2 regions of the Luteimonas sp. GW821-FHT14E02 genome follow, and region 2 is predicted to be linked to the other one. Evidence: riboswitches for the same ligand, from Rfam matches in the RefSeq annotation. Region 2 holds a riboswitch; the other holds the start of a gene.
What was found. Region 2 has a riboswitch for cobalamin ahead of metE (5-methyltetrahydropteroyltriglutamate--homocysteine S-methyltransferase). Riboswitches for the same ligand answer to the same signal wherever they lie in the genome.
Positions count from the first base shown of each region.

Region 1 (9,594 bases), on a different contig from region 2:
GTCGTGGTTGTCGCTTTCGTGCCGCTTGCGGCGCTCGCGGGCTTCGGGTGTTTCACCGGGTGTTCCACGAGGGGTTTCATGACGATCCGTATCGCCACTCGACGGGATGTCCTTGCGGTCGCGTTGCGCGTTCATGGCTCAACTCCCGGAGCGGGATTTCTTGCCGCCGCCGTCCTGCTTGTTGACGGTGGCCCAGGCGATGCGCTCGGCCGTCTTCCGCGATCGGCCCCTGGCTCGCGCCGATCGTTCGATGTGCTCGGCCTGGCGCTTCTGTTTGCCGGTGTAGGCTGACTTGTCTCCGCGTGGCATGGTCGACTCCCAAGGATGGGAGGTTCGATCGTCCCGCCGCCTGCGTCAGCGATGCGTCAAGTTCCCGATAACGCGAAGTGATGCCCGCGCGCGATCGAACGATGGCGTCGCCGCCGCGAGCGCGGATAATCGCCGCATGCGCAAGATCCTCCACATCGACATGGATGCCTTCTATGCATCGGTGGAGCAGCGCGACGATCCGGCGCTGCGTGGCAAGCCTGTCGTGGTGGCCTGGCGCGGCTCGCGTTCGGTGGTGTGCGCGGCTTCGTATGAGGCGCGCAAGTTCGGGGTGCGTTCAGCGATGCCGGCCGTGCGCGCGGAGCGCTTGTGCCCCGATGCGATCTTCGTGCCGCCGGATTTCACGCGTTACAAGGCGGTGTCGCGGCAGGTGCGCGAGATCTTCCTGCGCCACACCGATCTGGTGGAGCCGCTGTCGCTGGACGAAGCCTATCTCGACGTCACCGCGCCAAAGATCGCATCGCCCAGCGCGACCGCGACCGCCGAGGCGATCCGCGCGCAGATCCGAGAGGAAACCGCGTTGACCGCTTCGGCCGGCGTCGCGCCGAACAAGTTCCTGGCCAAGATCGCCTCCGACTGGAACAAGCCGGACGGATTGTTCGTGATCAAGCCCTCGCAGGTCGAGGCCTTCCTCGAGCCGCTGTCGGTCGCGCGCATTCCCGGCGTGGGGAAGGTGATGGAAAAGAAACTGGCCGATCTTGGCATCGATACTGTCGGCCGGCTGCGCGATTTCGCGCGCGAGGAGCTGGAAGCGCGTTTCGGCAGTTTCGGCGGCAGCCTGTTCCGGCGCGCGCGCGGCATCGACGAGCGCGCGGTGGAGCCGAACCAGCCGGTGCAATCGATCTCGGCCGAGGACACGTTCGAGCGCGATCTTTTGCTGGAGGAGTTGACGCCCGCGATCGTGCGCATTGCCGAGAAGGCGTGGGCCGCGACACGCAAGACCGAACGCGTCGGCCATACCGTGGTGTTGAAGCTCAAGACCGCGCAGTTCCGCATCCTTACCCGCAGCTTCACACCGGACGCGCCGCCGTCGTCGCTGCAGGAATTCACCGCGATCGCGCTGGCATTGCGCGATCGCGTCGATCTTCCCGCATCGACGCGCTATCGCCTGGTCGGCGTCGGGCTCTCGGGGTTCCGCGAAGCGGACGAGAGCGTCGGCCAGCACGGACTGTTTGCTTTCGAGGCGCCGCCGGATCAGGCGTGATGCGGCAAGGCCGTGACGATGGCCTTGCCGGGCAAGAGGATCACGCGACCTGATGAATCGACGTGATACCCGTCGTGCGCATCAGTACGCGGCGGTCGCGATCTGCCGCACGTATTGCGGACGCTCGATCTCGTCGACGAAAGCGGCGGCGTAGTCGGGATAGTGGATCTGGCTGTGACCTTGCGCGTCGCTGAGGAAAGTCTTGGCCGCCGTGCGGAAATGACCGCGCGCCTCACCGGGGCCGATCTCGGCGGCCGGCGCATAGAACGTCCAGTCCAGATCCTCGGCGCTCCGATAAATGCCGAGCGCATCGCGCGCGGCCAGCGCGAAGGGTTTGTAGGCGGCAGGGAAATCCGGCGCGTCGACCAGTTGCAGGCCGGGCGCGATCTCCAGGCTGCCGGCGCCGCCCACCACGACCAGGCGGCGGATGCCGGCGGCGCGCGCGGCGGCGATCAGCTGGGTGGCCACGGTCGACAGCGTCGAGGCAGTCTCGGGCGAGGCCGGGCCGTAGGCGCTGGCCAGCACGTCGTGGCCGCGGACGGCGGCGGTGAGGGCGTCGTGGTCGTCGAGCGCGGCGATCACGATGCGGGCGCCGTCGAGTTCCGGCGGCAGGTTGGCGTCGCTGCGCACGACGGCGGTGACGCTATGGCCGCGATCGAGCGCGGTGCGGGCGATCTGGCGACCGATCTTGCCGGTGGCGCCGACGAGGGCGATGTTCATGGCGTGCTCCAGGGAGTGGGGAAACCGGAGAGCAGGATAGTTGCCTGAAATCGATCGAAAAACCGCGTATAAGGCGAATATCTGTTGCTCGAATCGATCAAATCAATCAAATGGACCGGATGACGGCGGTGGCCGTATTCGTCGAAGTCGCCGAGCGCGGCAGCCTGACTGCGGCGGCCGAGACACTCGACATGTCGCGGGCGATGGTGACGCGCTATCTGGCCGAACTGGAAAGCTGGCTCGGCGCGCGCGTCTTCCATCGCACCACGCGCCGGATCAGCCTCACGGCCGCCGGCGAGCAGGCGCTCTCGCGCTGCCGCCAGATGCTCGATCTGGGCGATGAACTGCGCAACGCGGTCGGCGAGCGTGCGGGCGCGGCGCCGCACGGGCGATTGCGGATCACCTGCAGCACCTCGTTCGGGCAATGCCAGATGGCCGCGGCGGTGGCCGATTACGTGACGCGGCATCCGGGCACGTCGATCGACATGCTGCTGGCCGATCGCACCGTGAATCTGGTCGAGGAGCGCATCGATCTGGCCATCCGCATCACCCATGCACTCGATCCCAACCTGGTCGCGCGCAAGCTGTCGGTGTGCGGCTCGGCGTTGTGCGCATCACCCGGCTATCTCGCGGCGCACGGCACACCACGCCGTGCCGAGGACCTGATGCGGCACAATTGCCTCACCCATCACTTCGTCGGCAAGAGTCTGTGGCATTTGCGGCACGAGGGCCGCGAAGTGGCGGTGGCGGTCGGCGGCAGCATCAGCGCGAACGAGGCCAGCGTGCTGCTGGCGGCGGTACGCGCCGATGCCGGCATCGCCATGATGCCGACGTACCAGGTGCGGCCGTTGCTGCGTTCGGGTGAGTTGATCGAGGTGTTGCCCGAGTACCACGTCGAGCCGATGGGCTTGTACGGCGTGTACGCGACGCGGCGGCAGTTGCCTGGCCTGGTGCGGAGCTTCCTCGATTTCCTCGCCGAGCGTTTCGGCGATACGCCGCCCTGGGATGTCGCTTAGAAATTCGAGTATTTGTTTTGGAGAACGATTTGAAATTTCCGTATTCGTTGGCGCTGTTCGATCTCGACGGCACGCTCGTCGACACCGCAGTCGACATCGCCGAGGCAGTCAATCGCACATTGGCGGACTGGAAACTTCCGCAGGTCGAGGAGGCGGTGATCCGCGGCTGGATCGGCGATGGCGCGCGTGTCCTGGTCGAGACCGCGTTCCGCCACGTGGACAGCGATGTCGCCGTCGACGATGTCATGGAAGGTTTCATGGTGCATTACGGCGAGACGCTGCTGCTGCGTGCACAGCTGTATCCCGGTGTGGCCGAAACGCTGGAAGCGTTGCAGTCGCAGGGCGTCGCGCTCGCGGTGTGTACCAACAAGCCGCAACGCTATGTGCGGCCGTTGCTCGAACATCTGGGCATCGCCGAGCGTTTCGGCGCGATGGTCGGCGGCGACACCTTGCCGGAACGCAAGCCCAGCGCGTTGCCGCTGCTGCATCTGGCGCAGTTGTTCGGTCGCGAACCTGACGATTGCGTGATGATCGGCGATTCCGCCACCGACGCCGCCGCGGCGAAGGCCGCGGCGATGCCGCTGGTGCTGGTGAGTTATGGCTATCCGCGCGGCTTCGATCTGCGGAGCACGCAGGCGTTGGCGGTCATCGACGACATGCGGGCGCTGCTTTCGCTGCACCCGCAGGCGTCCGGCGTCGCCTCGGCATCGATCGCCTGAGGCGAGCCGCCATTTTTCAACGCGGCTGGTAGCGCAGGCTGAGGCCGTATTCGCGGCCCGGCTGGTTGTACCAGTCCACCGTTTCGTAGCGCTTGTCGAAGACGTTGCCGGCGCGCGCCTGCAACGTCCATGCCGGTGAGAACGCGTATTCCAGGCGCAGATCGGTGGTGCCGTAGCCGCCGAGCCGCTTCGTGTTGGCCGGATCGTCGTAGCGATGGCTGGCGCCGGCGACGGTGATGCCGAAACGGAAATCGCCGAAAGCGCGATCCAGATCGATGCGGCCGATGTTGCGCGCGCGACGCGCGAGCAGGTTGCCGTAATCGGCATCGGGCGTGCCGTCGGGGTTGCGCTTGCTGCGGTTGCGCGGCGAGATGAAGCTCCACTGCGTGGAGACATCCCAGCCTGCGATCGTGGTCTCGAAGGTCAGCTCGGCGCCGCGCACGCGGGCCTTGTCGACGTTGTAGCCCTCGCCGATGTAGTTCGGCGGCGGGAACTCGAACACGATCAGATCGTCGAACCGGCTTTCGTAGAGGTTGAAAGTCCAGCTCAGCAGTTCGGTGTGCTGGCCGATGCCGATATTGAGCGTTTTGGAGGTTTCCGGATCGAGATCGGGACTGGCCGAGCCCGGGAAGTACAGATCGTTGAAGGTCGGCGCCTTGAAACCGGTAGCGTAGTTGGCACTCAAGCGGAAGCCGTCGCCGAACTTCATGCCCCAGCCCACGCCGCCGGTGGTGTGGTTGCCGAACTGTTCGTTGTCGTCGTTGCGCACGCTCAGTTGCAGTTGATGCGCGCCGAAGCTGCCCTGGTACTCGGCGAACACGCCGGTGTTGTCGCGCTCCGTTTCCGCGTAGTCCGCCGTACTGGTGATCTTGTCGTTCTGCCAGTCGGCGCCGGCGGAGATCAGATGATTGGCGGTGAGCGTGAAGTCTGCCTGCAACGAAGCGGTGTCGCGGCGCGTGTCGAAGGTGCTCACGTGCGCGCGTGCCTTGCCGGATTGCTCGAAGTAGGAATCCGCCTTGTCGTAGCTGCGGCCGGCCTGCAGGTTCACGGCCACGCGCTCGGATGGCGTCCAGCCGAGCTTGGCGCCGGCCACCTGCTGCACGTTCCTGGCGAAGTTGCCGGCGAAGAGGCTGCCGTCGAATTCGGTGTCGGCTTCGGCACGCAGGGCATGGCCTTCCAGCGTGAACGTCTCGCCCAGCTCGAGGCCGCCGCGCAGATTGAGCGAGCGGTTGCGATTGCCGTCGCGATCGGGTTCGTCGGCGAAGCAACCAGCGAATGGGTTAGTCGAACCGCGACAGGCGTTGATGCCGTCGGTGCGCGAGTAAGCCACGTCGGCGCCATACCAGCCGCGTTCACCGCCGCCACCGAAGCCGGCGCTGGCTTCGCGCAGGTTGTGGCTGCCGATGCCGAGACGGAAGCGCGGCGTGAACTTGCCCTGGTCGCGACGCGTGAAGATCTGGATCACGCCACCGATCGCTTCCGAGCCGTACAGGCTCGAACGCGGGCCGCGCACGATCTCGACGCGGTCGATCTGTTCGACCGGCAAATCCTGGAACGCCGTCGCGCCGTTGGTGGCGGGGCCGATGCGGATGCCGTCGACCAGGACCAGCACGTGGCCGGAGCCGCTGCCGCGCATGAACACGCTGGTGACCTTGCCGGGACCGCCGGAGTTGCCGATGTCGACACCGGCGCGGCCGCGCAGCAGATCGGGCAGGTCGCGCGCCTGGCTGCGTTCGATCTCCTCGCGGTCGATCACTTCGGCCGGGAACAGGCTGTCGATCAGCGGTACCTGCGTGCGCGTGGCGGTGACGATCACTTCGTCGAGATCGGTCGCGGCCTCGGGCTCGGCGAAAGCCAGCGACGGCAGCAGCGCGCAGGCGGCGGCGAGCGGCAGGACGCGGAGGTGGATGGTTCGGAATCGCGGATTATTGCGAGAGGATCCGCGGCATGCGCGGGGTTGAGCGTGCATCGAATGTTCTCCATCGCGTGCACCCACGCACGCGCCGAGCCAATGGGAGTCGCGAGGAGAAGAGGAAGTGCGAGGCAGAACGAGCGCAACGGGCGCCAGCGCCGCCGCAATGCCCTCCGCATCGCAACCTGTCGACTCCAAGGCCGGTCTCCGGGCTTACGAGTTGAAGTCGTGACCGACTTCGGCCGCGGCGCCTTCCCGTGTCGAAACACAGTGGCGAATGCGTTGGCGTGACTCGCTTACCGTTGCGGGGGCAGCGCCGGAATGGTCGATGCGCAGTAGCGCGCGACGTCACCGGCTTCCCGTTTCAATCCGCTGGCATTGGAAAGTCCGCGCGTGGATGCACGGGCTCTTGCGAAGGGACTCGCGCAATGCCTTTGGATCACCTCGAAGCGCGGCGATTGTATGCGATTGCGCCGGGGGCCGCCGCTTCCGGCTCGGCTGGCCGCATGCCGGGGTGGTTCAGTCCTTGTCGGGCTCGTCGAAGAATCCGAACGACGGCGCGGCATCTTCTTCCTGATGATGCGTGGTCGTCACCGGCCCGGCGGCGGGTCGGCCGCGTGGCGCGGGCAGTTGCGCGATCGCGGCCTCGGCCTCGGCGACGAGCTGCGCACGGCGCGCCTCCGGCACTTCCTGCCAGTGGCAGTCGCACAGCGCGCCTTCCAGCGCGTAGAGCAGGTTGAGGCTGGGCTTGAAGCCGGCACGCTTGACGCGCATGAAGGCCTCGACCGGTCCGGCGGCGGCAAGATCGTCGAGCGTGCGCAGCCCGACCTGCCGCAGCCAGGCGGCGCTCTTCGGGCCGACGTTGCGCAATTTCAGCGGAGCGCTCATCGCGGCCTCATCCCAGTGATGCCACGAAGAGGGCGGCGATCGCTTCCAGGCCGGCCTGATCGTCGGTGTCGAAGCGAGCCAACGCCGGGCTGTCCAGATCGAAGACGCCGATCAGGGCACCGTCCGGCCGGACCAGCGGCACCACCAGTTCCGAACGCGAGGCGGCATCGCAGGCGATGTGGTCGGGCACGGCGTGCACGTCCTCGACGCGCTGCGTCTGCCGGCTGCGCGCCGCCGCGCCGCACACGCCCTTGTCGAGCGGAATGCGCACACAGGCCGGCAGGCCCTGGAACGGGCCGACCACCAGTTCGGTGCCGTCGTAGAAGTAGAAGCCGACCCAGTTCAGATCGGGCAGGGCGTGGTACACCAGCGCGGAGAGATTGGCGGCATTGGCGATGCGGTCGCGTTCGCCGGCGAGCAGTGCCTTGGCCTGTTCGGCGAGCTGCGCGTACTGCTCGCGCTTGCTGCCGCTTAGACTGGAAGAAGTGAACATGTGTGCAGTCTAGCAACAGGCCATCCGCAGGAGGCGGCGATGCCACAACCCGGTCACGGCCCCCATCCTGGCGGCTTCTACGTCACCGGCACCGATACCGGTGCCGGCAAGACGCTGGCCAGCTGCGCGCTGCTGCACGCATTGCGTGCCGAAGGCTGGCGCGCGGTCGGCATGAAGCCGCTGGCCAGCGGTTGCACGCGCACCGCGGAAGGCTGGCGCAACGAGGACGCGTTGGCGCTGCAGGCGGCGGGCGATCCGGTGGCGCGCTACGAGGACGTGAATCCCTACGCGCTGCCGCGGCCGCTGGCGCCGGAGCTGGCCGCGCGCGATGCCGGCGTGGAGATCACGCTCGATCCCATCCTCGAAGCCCACGACAGACTGTCGGCGCAGGCGGACATCGTGGTGGTGGAGGGCGTCGGTGGCTGGGCCGCGCCGCTGTCAGGCAGTCTCGATCAGGTCGACCTCGTGCATGCATTGGGCCTGCCGGTGATCCTCGTGGTCGGTCTGCGGCTGGGTTGTCTGAACCATGCTCGACTGACCGCGCGCGCGATCACCGACGACGGCGCGCATCTCGTCGGCTGGATCGCGAGCGAAGTCGATCCCGGGATGGAAAGCCGCGACGAGAATTTCATGCTGCTGCAGCAGCGGATTTCCGCGCCTTGCCTGGGGCGGCTGCCGTTCGCTGCCGCACCAGACGCCAGCGTATTGGCCGACCGTCTGTCAGTTGCTCAGGCTTTGCACCCGGTATCAACATAACTTTCGGCACAGTCATCCAGATCGCTAAATGCTATCCTGACCAGTACAAGAATTAATGTCCCCCTTGTCCGGCCCCTGTTCCCGGAGTTTTTCCATGGCGATGCATTCCCGAACGCTGGCGTTGTCCGGCGCGCTCCTCCTAGTGCTGGCGGCCTGCGGTAAAGGCCAGGAAGCGGGCCCTGGCGGCCCCGGTGGCGGAATGCCGCCGCCGCAAGTCGGCGTGGTCCAAGCCAAGGCCGGCAGCATCACGTTGCAGCAGGACATGGTCGGCAGACTCGCCGCCTATCGCAGCGCCGACGTGCGCGCCCGCGTTCCCGGCGTGCTGCAGAAGCGCGTGTACGAAGAAGGCAGCGATGTCCGTGAAGGGCAGGAGCTCTTCGTCATCGATCCTTCGCAGCTGCGCGCGGATCTGGGCCAGGCGCAAGGGTCGCTGGCGCAGGCGCAGGCCAACTACGCCAACGCCAAGACCGCGGCCGAGCGCGCGCGTCGCCTGCTGCCGCAGAAGTACATCTCGCAATCCGATTACGACGATGCGCTCGCCACCGAGCGGACCACCGCGGCGCAGGTGCAGACCGCGCGTGCCGCCGTCGACAACGCGCAGATCAATCTCGGCTACGCCAGCGTGCGTGCGCCGATCGCCGGTCGCGCCGGCAAGCAGCAGGTCACCGAGGGCGCGCTGGTCGGGCAGGGCGCGACGACGCTGCTCACCACCGTCGACCAGATCGACCCGCTGTATGTGAACTTCTCCATGAGCGTGACGGAGCTGAGCCAGGTCCGCCGTCTGCAGGGCAACACGCCCAGCGGCAAGGCGGAAGTGGACGTCCTGCTTCCGGATGGTTCGCTGTATTCGCACAAGGGCACGCTCGACTTCTCCGGCGACACCGTCGATCCGGCGACCGGCGCGGTCGCCTTGCGCGCCACGCTGCCCAATCCGGAACGGACGCTGCTGCCCGGCACGTATGTCACGCTCAAGGCATCGCTCGGTTCGATCTCCAGTGCGTTCCTGATTCCGCAGGCGGCGGTGCAGCGCGATGCGCAGAGCGCCTATGTCCTGACCGTCGGCAAGGACGGCATGGTGGCGCGCAAGGACATCGATGCCGATCGCAGCCAGGGCACGAACTGGATCGTGACCAGGGGCGTGACGGACGGCGATCAGATCATCGTCTCGGGCCTGCAGGCCGTCGGCATGGCGCAGCAGATGGGCGGCGGCAAGCCGGTCAAGGTCAATGCCACGCCCTGGCAGCCGGAAGGGGCCGCTGGCGCTCAGGGTGCCCCGGGTGCCGCCAAGCCTGGCGCAGCCGCGCCCGGAAACGACGCGCCCGACAAGAACGCAGAAGCCGCGCAACAACAAAAGACCGGTGACGCGGCCACGAAGAAGGACTGATCCCTCATGTCCAGATTTTTCATTCACCACCCGGTCTTCGCCTGGGTCATCGCGATCCTGATCAGCCTGGGCGGCGCCCTGGCGATCATGAGCCTCGGCGTCGAGTCGTATCCGAACATCGCCCCGCCGCAGGTCACGGTGAGCGCCAGCTACTCCGGCGCGAGCGCGGAGACGG
Region 1 is NZ_JBXAPK010000002.1:638-10,231, forward strand. Features, by position in the region: gene AC1RNP_RS03105 (hypothetical protein) at 1-135, opposite strand, end outside; partial or broken gene AC1RNP_RS03110 (HupB) at 147-309, opposite strand; gene dinB (DNA polymerase IV) at 446-1,531, shown strand; gene AC1RNP_RS03120 (NAD(P)-dependent oxidoreductase) at 1,613-2,251, opposite strand; gene AC1RNP_RS03125 (LysR family transcriptional regulator) at 2,362-3,267, shown strand; gene gph (phosphoglycolate phosphatase) at 3,297-3,986, shown strand; gene btuB (TonB-dependent vitamin B12 receptor) at 4,003-5,955, opposite strand; cobalamin riboswitch at 6,080-6,304, opposite strand; gene AC1RNP_RS03140 (TfoX/Sxy family protein) at 6,418-6,786, opposite strand; gene AC1RNP_RS03145 (GAF domain-containing protein) at 6,794-7,279, opposite strand; gene bioD (dethiobiotin synthase) at 7,319-8,035, shown strand; gene AC1RNP_RS03155 (efflux RND transporter periplasmic adaptor subunit) at 8,130-9,419, shown strand; gene AC1RNP_RS03160 (multidrug efflux RND transporter permease subunit) at 9,426-9,594, shown strand, end outside.
Region 1: another riboswitch for cobalamin. It lies ahead of btuB (TonB-dependent vitamin B12 receptor); the one in region 2 lies ahead of metE (5-methyltetrahydropteroyltriglutamate--homocysteine S-methyltransferase).

Region 2 (9,594 bases):
GCGTGGGAGCTGCCGATGCGCTCGCTGATCGACATGGCGGCCGAGCGCGGCGCCTACATCGACCAGTCGGCCTCGCTCAACCTGTTCATGGAGAGCCCGAACATCGGCGCGCTGTCGTCGATGTACATGTACGCATGGAAGAAGGGCATCAAGACCACGTACTACCTGCGTTCGCGGCCGGCGACGAAGATCGCCAAGACCACCGTCGCCACTTACACGCCGGTCGCCGCGGTGGCGTGCTCGCTCGAGAACCCGGAAGCCTGCGAGGCCTGCCAATGAGCACACACAACCGCCAACTGCTGCTCGACCCTGGCTTTGAACTGACGTTGCGCCCGATGCGCTACCCGCAGTTCTACGAGATGTACCGCAACGCCATCCGCAACACCTGGACGGTGGAGGAAGTGGACTTCTCGCTGGACGTGAATGATCTGAAGCACAAGTTCGGCCCGGCCGAGCGGCATCTGATCGAACGGCTGGTGGCGTTCTTCGCCACCGGTGATTCGATCGTGTCCAACAATCTGGTGCTGAACCTGTACCAGCACATCAACGCGCCGGAAGCGCGCATGTACCTGTCTCGGCAGCTGTACGAGGAGGCGCTGCACGTGCAGTTCTACCTCACGCTGCTCGACACCTACCTGCCCGATCCGAACGAGCGCGCCAAGGCTTTCGCCGCGGTGGAAAACATCCCCTCGATCCGCAAGAAGGCCGAGTTCTGCTTCAAGTGGATCGACAGCATCCAGGACTTGCGCCGCGTCGAAACGCGCGAACAGCGCCGTCAGTTCCTGCTCAACATGGTCTGCTTCGCCGGCTGCATCGAGGGCCTGTTCTTCTTCGGCGCCTTCGCCTACGTGTACTACCTGCGTTCGCGCGGACTGCTGCACGGGTTGGCGTCCGGTACCAACTGGGTGTTCCGCGACGAGAGTTGCCACATGGCGTTCGCCTTCGAGGTGATCCGCACCGCGCGCGAGGAGGAGCCCGATCTGATCGACGACGATTTCCGCGCGCAAGTGGTGCAGATGATGCAGGAAGCGGTGGAGTGCGAGTTCGCCTTCGCGCAGGACACGCTCTCCGGCGGCGTCGCCGGGCTGTCGCCGAAGGACATGCGCGAGTACCTGGAATACTGCGCCGATCAGCGCATGGCCCAGCTCGGTATGCCGAAGCATTTCGGCGCGCGTAATCCTTTCCCCTTCATGGACCTGCAGGACGTGCAGGAGCTGACCAATTTCTTCGAACGGCGCGTCTCGGCCTATCAGGTGGGTGTGCAGGGTGAAGTCGGCTTCGACCACGCTTTCTAAGGACGTCATGACTCCCTTGCCCGATACCCAGCCGCGTGAAGCGCGGCTGCTGGAAATGGTGTTCCCCGATCACACCAACCACCTCGGCACGTTGTTCGGCGGCCAGGCCTTGGCCTGGATGGACAAGGCCGCCTTCATCGCCGCCTCGCGCTACGCGCGCCGCACCGTGGTGACGGCGCGCTCGGAGCAAGTGGATTTCAAACTGCCGATCCGCCAGGGCCAACTGGTGGAAACGGTGGCGCGCGTGATCGCCACCGGCAACAGTTCGATGCAGGTGGAAGTGGAATTGATCGCCGAGGATCTGCTCAGCGGCGAACGCGAGCTGTGCACGCGCGGCCGTTTCGTGATGATCGCGCTGGATGCGCGCGGCCGGCCGGCGCCGGTGCCGCGCCTGGTGGAATCGGACACGGATTGACGGCACGCCGCGTTGTCTCGCGGCGTGCCATTCCGTTCTCCCGCTTTGCGTATCAGGTCGTGCGCAACGCGTGTGCGGCCGAGACCATCGCCGTGAGCGCCGCGCGCGTTTCCGGCCAACCTCGCGTCTTCAGTCCACAATCCGGGTTCACCCACAACTGTTCTGCTGGCAATACCGCGCCGGCCTTCTGCAGCAATGCGGTCATCTCCGTCGTATCCGGAACGCGCGGCGAGTGGATGTCGTAGACACCTGGACCGATACCGTTCGGATAGCGGAAGCGCACGAAGGCATCCAGCAACTCCATGCGCGAGCGTGAGGTCTCGATGGAGATCACGTCGGCATCCATCGCCGCCACCGCCTCCATGATGTCGTTGAATTCCGAGTAGCACATGTGGGTGTGGATTTGCGTCTGGTCGGCGACGCCGGCGGCGCTGATGCGGAAGCATTCCACGGCCCAGTCGAGATAGGCGCGCCATTGCGCGCGCCGCAACGGCAGGCCTTCGCGCAGCGCCGGCTCGTCGATCTGGATCACGCCGATACCGGCGGCTTCCAGATCGAGCACTTCATCGCGCAGGGCGAGAGCGATCTGACGGCATGTACTCGCACGCGGCTGGTCGTCGCGCACGAACGACCATTGCAGCACCGTCACCGGGCCGGTCAACATGCCTTTCATTGGTTTGTCGGTGAGTGATTGCGCGTAGCGCGACCAGCGCACTGTCATCGGCGCCGGGCGCCGCACATCGCCGTACAGGATCGGCGGCTTGACGCAACGTGAGCCGTAGCTCTGCACCCAACCATGCTTGGTGAAGGCAAAGCCGTCGAGCTGCTCGCCGAAATACTCGACCATATCGTTGCGCTCGAACTCGCCGTGCACCAGCACGTCCAGACCGATCTCTTCCTGGAAACGCACGCAGCGTTCGGTCTCGGCTTCGAGGAACGCGTCGTAGTCGGCATCCGACCATTTGCCGGATTTGTATTTCGCGCGCGCCTCGCGCACGGCTTGCGTCTGCGGGAACGAGCCGATGGTGGTGGTGGGGAACGACGGCAGGCCGAAGCGCCGCGCCTGCGCGCTGTGTCGCTGCGGGTACGGCGACTTGCGCTGCGTGGCGACATCGTCGAGCGCGGCCACGCGCGCGGCAACGTCCGGCCGATGCACCTTGGCCGAGCGGCGGCGCGTCTCATAGCGCTCGCGCGCGACTTCCAGCGTGGAGCGGGCCGAACGCAGGCCGTTCAGGGCATCGCCGAGCGTGCGCAATTCCTCGATCTTCTGTCGCGCGAACGCCAGCCATGCGTGGATGTCGAACGGCAGCGCGGTTTCCAGCGTCGCATCGATCGGCACGTGCAGCAGCGAACATGAGGGCGCGACCTGCAGGCGTCCGGCATCGACGCGCGCCTGCGCGTGCTCCGCCAATGCGAGCGCGCGATCGAGATCGGTGCGCCAGATGTTGCGGCCATCGACCAGGCCGAGCGAGAGCACATGACGCGGCGGCAACGCATCGAGCACAGCATCGAGCTGCTCCGGCGCGCGCACGAGATCGATGTGCAAACCTTCGACGGGCAATTCCACGGCGAGCGCGAGATTGTCCTCGAGCGCGCCGAAATAAGTGGCCAGCAGCAGTTTCGGCCGCGCGGTGATGGCCAGCGTGCCGTAGGCCTTGCGATACGCCGCGTGATCGTCGTCATCCAGATCCTGCACCAGACAGGGTTCGTCGATCTGCACCCACGCCGCGCCCGCATCGCGCAATCGGCCGAGCCATTGCGCGTAGACAGGCAGCAGGCGGTCGAGCAGGGCGAGTCGATCGCTGCCGTCGACCGTCTTCGACAGCAGCAGGAAGCTCACCGGACCAAGCAGCACCGGCCTGGCGTCGATGCCAAGCGCCCTGGCTTCCAGGAATTCGTTGACGGCCTTGTCGCCGCGCAAGCGAAAACTCTGCTGCGCATGCAGTTCCGGCACCAGGTAGTGATAGTTGGTATCGAACCACTTGGTCATCTCCAATGCGTGCAGGTCGATGCCGTCCTTCTGCAAGCCGCGCGCGAGGGCGAAATAGCCGGTCAGCGGATCGTCATCGGCGAGTGCGCGATAGCGATCGGGAATGGCGTCGAGCGCGAACGCGGTATCGAGCACGTGGTCGTACAGCGAGAAGTCGTTGCAGGGCACGAGGTCGGCGCCGGCTTCGTATTGCAGTTTCCAGTGTCGCTCGCGCAGTCCGCGCGCGGTGTCTTGCAGTTGTTGCGGCGTGGCTTCGCCGCGCCAGTACGCTTCCAGCGCGCGCTTGAGTTCGCGCTTCGCGCCGATGCGCGGGAAGCCCAGGTTGCTGACAGTGATCATGTTGCGTGTCCTCGATTCGTGGCGAATGGAGGAACGAAGGCGGTACGCGTCGAAGTACCCGCAGTTGCGCGAGCCCTCCACCACGCCGGCGACCTTCGCCCCCTCGGGCGAACCGGAACCGACGAGCGGGCGCAAGGACAGGCCCCGGCCGGAAAGCCGCGGCGCACGTCCCGGCGCTTCCCCTCGGAAGTCCCAGGTCAAGGCAGGGATTGCTCCCTGGCCGCGGCAGGTCTTCGGGCTCGTGGACATGGGGCGCGGAGGCCCCGCCTACTGTTCGCCGCTTCCCGGGCTGCAGACCCAGTGCCATTGGCGAAGATCGTTTCCACACACCGCTGCGGGGCAGCGCCGGAATTGGCCCCCTGGCGAAGGTGTTCGCTGCGGGGCCGCACCGGCTTCCCTTTTAATTCCATCGCTTGATCTTGATGAAGCGATGCAAACCGTCGGCAAGTGGCAAATTACGCCCGAGGTCGGGAAGCGTCAAGGTCGCGAGGGCTTACATGAGAAATCGTTCTATGCCGCGCGGTGAAGTTCACCGCACGCCGTACACCGCATCGCGGATCTGCGTCGGAAAAGCGCCGGACATGCCTTCCAGCGCGGTGTTGGTGAGCGCCACCACGCTCCATCCGTTGCTGCGATCGACGAACCAGGCATGGCCGTAGACCCCGCCCCATTGCAGCGTGCCCTTCGCCTGCGGCGTCTTGGCCAGCACGGGATCGTCCAGCACGGCGCCGCCGTAGCCGAAGCCCCAGCCCGGGCCCTGGGTTTGCGCGTCGGCGCCGACCTGATCGGTGGTCATGCGCCTGACGGTGTCAGCACTCAACAGCGGAGCACCATCGCCGCGGATCGTTTCCAGCAAGCGCAGCACGTCGTCGGCCGTGCCAACCATGCCGGCGCCGCCTGACGGATATGCTCCAGCATCGAACGCCCGCGTCGGAGCGAAGCGCAAGCGCTCGCCCATCCATGCCGGCAGCGTCATTTCAAAGCGGTCGGACATGCGTCGCGGCCGGGGTTGGCCGTCGGCATACGGCACCACGACGCGCGGGGAATCCTGCACGGAGAACGCGGTATCGCGCATCTGCAAGGGCGTCGTCACCAGTTGCGCCACCGCCTCGGGCAGCGTGCTGGCGTTGGCGCGGGCGATCACCGCGCCGAGCACGTCGATGGCGAGCGAATAGCCCCACTGATGACCGGGCGGATAGAGCAACGGCGCCTCGGCAAGACGGCGCAGGTTTTCCTCCAGCGTGATGCCGGCCTCATCGAGGCCATCGGAAACACCGAGCCGGTGATACGGCGAATCGGCCGGTTCCTCGAACCCGTAACTCAACCCGGCGGTGTGCGTGAGCAGCTGATGCACGGTGATGACCGGTGTGCTGCCGTCCGCCAGTTTCGGTTTGAAGTCGGGCAGCCAGCGCGTCACCGGATCATCCAGACGCAGCTTGCCTTGCTCCACCAGCCGCAGCGCCGCCACGGTGACGATCGGTTTGGTGATCGAGGAGAAGCGGAAGATCCCATCCTCCGGCATCGGCCGCGCCGCCTCGCGATCGGCGAAACCCGCGGCACGGCGATACACCACCTTGCCGTCCTTGGCCACGAGCACGACGGTGCCGACGATACGTTCCTCGCGCAGCGCGCTATCGATCACCGCATCCAGCCGGTGGGGCAGATCGTCTTGAACCGCCGGCTCGGCGGCAGCCGGGCCTGGCTGCGCGGCCACGGCGAGGGCGAGCAGGGGGGCGAACAACAGGGACATGACGGCATCTCCGGAAAGGACGCCGCCACTGTGACGCCCCGATCCCTGAGCAAAAAGCCTGCTAGCCTGCACCTATCATGAAGAAAAACTTGATGATCAAGCCCGAACCCCTAGCCGGCCTGTCGGTATTCCGCACCGTCGCGCGACTGGGTAGCTTCACCCGCGCCGCCGACCATCTCGGCGTCAGCGCCTCGGCGGTTTCGCAAAGCGTGCGGGGGCTGGAAGGGCGGCTGGGCGTGCGCCTGTTCAACCGCACCAGCCGGCGCGTGGCGCTGAGCGAGGCGGGGCGCGAATTCCTGGCCCAGATCGACCCCTCGCTGGACCGTATCGACATCGCCATGCAACGCCTGCGCGCCGATCAGGGCCAGCCGTCCGGCCTGCTGCGGATCAATCTGTCCCGCCTGGTGGCGGGGCTGTACATCAACCCGCGATTGCCGGAGTTCCTGGCGCGTTATCCGCAGATCCAGGTCGAACTGTTCACCGACGACACCCTCGCCGACGTGGTGGCCGGCGGCTTCGACGCCGGCATCCGCATCGGCCACAAACTGGCCCAGGACATGGTGGCGCGACCGATCAGCGGCCCCTTGCGCCGCGCCATCGTCGCCACCCCCGAGTATCTGCGCCGCCACGGCACGCCGCGCGCGCCGGCCGATCTGGCTGGCCACGACTGCATCCGCTTCCGCATGCCCGGCAGCGGCCGTCTCGAACCCTGGAGTTTCGTCGACGACGGCCGCGAACTGCAGATGGACGTGCAGGGCCGCCTGATCTACACCGACGACCGCATGGCGCGCGAGGCCGCGCGCGACGGGCTTGGCCTGGCGCAACTCTTCGTGGAAACGGTCAAGGCCGATCTGGCGGACGGACGCCTGGTCCGGGTGCTGGCCGAATACGCGCCCGCGCTCCCGGGTTTCTACATCTACTACCCGGCGCGCGAGCACATGCCGCCCAAGCTGCGGGCATTCGTGGATTTCCTCTGCGAGCCCATGGGGCGGACCGGAACGGGATAGCCCCTTCTTGATTTCGATATATCTTAGATATATCTTTTACCCAACTTCCGATATATCGAATCCCCATGCGCCTTCATTCCTGGTTCCACCGCCATCACGCTCACCATCACCCGCACTTCGACCACGACTTCGATCCGACCCTGCACGCCAGCCGCCGCGGCTTCTTCGACCGGTTTGGCGGAGACGACATCTTTTCCGACGACATGGGCCGCCGCCACGGCGGCCATCGCGGCGGCGGGCGCATGCTCGGCCACGGCGATCTCAAGCTCCTTCTGCTCGGCCTGATCGAGCAGCAGCCGCGCCATGGTTACGAACTGATCCGCATCATCGAAGAGATGTTCCACGGCCGTTACTCGCCCAGCCCCGGCGCGATCTACCCCACCCTGACCATGCTCGAGGAAATGGGCCACGCCCAGGCCGAAGCCGAAACCGGCGGCCGCAAGCTCTACTCGATCACCGACGCCGGCCGCGCCTATCTCAACGAAAACCGCGCCGCCGTCGACACCGTGATCGCCCGCACCGAACACCGCGCCCGCGAAGCCGCCAAGGAAGCCGCGCCGATGACCGTGCGACGCGCCATGCACGCGCTCAAGCACGCCCTGCTGTCGCGCCGCGCCGACTGGGACGATGCCGAAGCCCGCCGCATCGCCGCGATCCTCGAACGCGCCACCGCCGAGATCCTCTCCGGCGAGCGTCGTGACTGAAGCAGCGCCGTCACGCGCGGCGCCGCTCGATGCGTGGCTTGCCCGCTGCGCATCGCGCGGTTTGCGCTTGACCGCTCCGCGCAAGGCCGTGCTGTGCGCGTTGCACGAAACCAATGGTTGGCTCGATGCCGTTGCATTGTTCCAGCGCGCGCGGCGGCATTGCGCGAGGATTAGTCTGCCGACTGTCTATCGTTCGCTGCACGAACTGGAAACGTTGGGCTTGGTCGACGTGCATGCGCAAGGGCGCAATGCCCGCAGTTTGTGGTCGTTGCATGACGCCGCAAGCGCGGTGCGCGGCAATGCCGATGTTCTCGCGCTTGAACTGCTTGCCCGCCTCGCCGATAGGCTTGGTTACCGTTTGGACCCACTTCACGGCAAAAACCAATGAAAGGAACGGGAAGGTTCTTTGGCATCGCTAAAGTCTCTGCGGCGCTTCTGGTCCCCACACTATTCCCTTGGCACTCACCTCCAGCCCTGCAAGGCACCTGATCCGGGTCCAGGGAAGAGTTGCCGTTTCATACTCGATGATCTCGTACTCTCGGCCGCAAGTTTGCCAACTTTGACAGGGCGCCACGTTGGGAGGCTCGTTCCACGAAATCAACGATAGCTGATGCAGTTCGTCCCATGCTTCCGCCAAGACCGGGAATTCGCCAAACGACTCGGCATGAACCTGATCTTCAACCACGAAGATATTTGGCATGACACCTCATCCCTGATTTGAATTTGTTGCCTTGAAGCAGCATTCGGCTCGAATGCTAGACATCACCCAATGCCCGTTCCCATGCAGCCACCGGCCCCGGCCTCCGGCGAAACAAGGGATGGCAATCAGGATTGATCACTTTGCTCCAACATGAGTACACCTTCGGACTACGCGTCGCCAGCTTGTTCTGCAAATGCTTCCACTCATATTCGAGCTGTCCCTGGCTGACGCGAATAGGCGGGATCGACCGGACGGGACCGAGTTTCGAGCGATCAAAGGAATAGCCGCGTCTGGTCGCTTCGTCATGAACCGCGGCCAGATATGCATTGATCGCCAGCCGCGGCTGCGCGTGTGCCTTGAACCGCTCCAACTGCGGATGACGCGTATAGCCCCGCGTCTCGCCACGAAGCACGGCCTTGGCCAGTAGCGCTTCGCGCCACAAGGCCACCAATCCTTGAGGATCAAGATATTTCGGATGCAGGGACCATAGACGCATACAACAATGTCAACCCTTCTAATCTTCAGTACGCACTGTCACGGTGCTTTAAACGTGCAACAAAAACGTTGTGTGCTGAGAGCATCTATCGCCCCCAGATGGCGACGCGAAATCTAGCGGCGAAATTGCGACCGAAGCACTAAGGTTCTGGACTGAACCAGCGTATCTATGCCGCGACCTGCTCCCGAAGAAAATCGATGAACACCCGCAACTTCGTCGCCATATGCTCCCGCGCCGGGTAGTAGATGAAAAACCCGGGGAAGGGCTCCAGGTCATCATCGAGCACCCGCTGCAGCGTGCCATTGACTAGATCCGCCGCCGCCTCCGCCTCGAACTGCTGACTGAGCCCAAGCCCCGCACGCGCAGCCTCGCGCGCGAGGCCGCTGTCGTTGAAGATCAAACGCCCGTGGACCTCGACTTCGAAGTCGCGTCCGTCGCGGGTGAATTCGTAGGGCATCAGTCGTCCGCTGCTCAGGCGGTGGCGGATGCAGTCGTGGTGGACGAGGTCGGCCGGGGTGCGCGGCGGCGGGTGGCGGCGGAAGTAGGCGGGGGAGCCCACGACCACCTGGCGCTGCATCGGTCCGACGGGCAGGGCGATCATGTCCTTGGCCAGGCATTCGCCGAGGCGGATGCCGGCGTCGAAGCCGCCGGCCACCAGATCAGCCAGGCTCGGATCGACGAACAGTTCCACCTCCACTTCGGGATAGCGCGCGGCGAAGGCGGACAGTCGCGGGATCACCAGCTGCTGGGCGGCGATGCGGGAGAGGTTGATGCGCAGGCGGCCGGCGGGGCGGTCGCGGACGAGGTCGAGGTCGTCGAAGGCGGCTTCGATCAGCTGCAGGCCGGGCGAGACCTGTTGCAGGAAGCGGGCGCCATGTTCGGTCAGGCCGACGCGGCG
Region 2 is NZ_JBXAPK010000001.1:484,516-494,109, reverse strand. Features, by position in the region: gene AC1RNP_RS02095 (ribonucleoside-diphosphate reductase subunit alpha) at 1-279, shown strand, start outside; gene AC1RNP_RS02090 (ribonucleotide-diphosphate reductase subunit beta) at 276-1,295, shown strand; gene AC1RNP_RS02085 (acyl-CoA thioesterase) at 1,303-1,710, shown strand; gene metE (5-methyltetrahydropteroyltriglutamate--homocysteine S-methyltransferase) at 1,763-4,039, opposite strand; cobalamin riboswitch at 4,247-4,497, opposite strand; gene AC1RNP_RS02075 (serine hydrolase domain-containing protein) at 4,569-5,789, opposite strand; gene AC1RNP_RS02070 (LysR family transcriptional regulator) at 5,882-6,796, shown strand; gene AC1RNP_RS02065 (PadR family transcriptional regulator) at 6,862-7,500, shown strand; gene AC1RNP_RS02060 (Fur family transcriptional regulator) at 7,424-7,888, shown strand; gene AC1RNP_RS02055 (pyrimidine dimer DNA glycosylase/endonuclease V) at 8,256-8,696, opposite strand; gene AC1RNP_RS02050 (LysR family transcriptional regulator) at 8,863-9,594, opposite strand, start outside.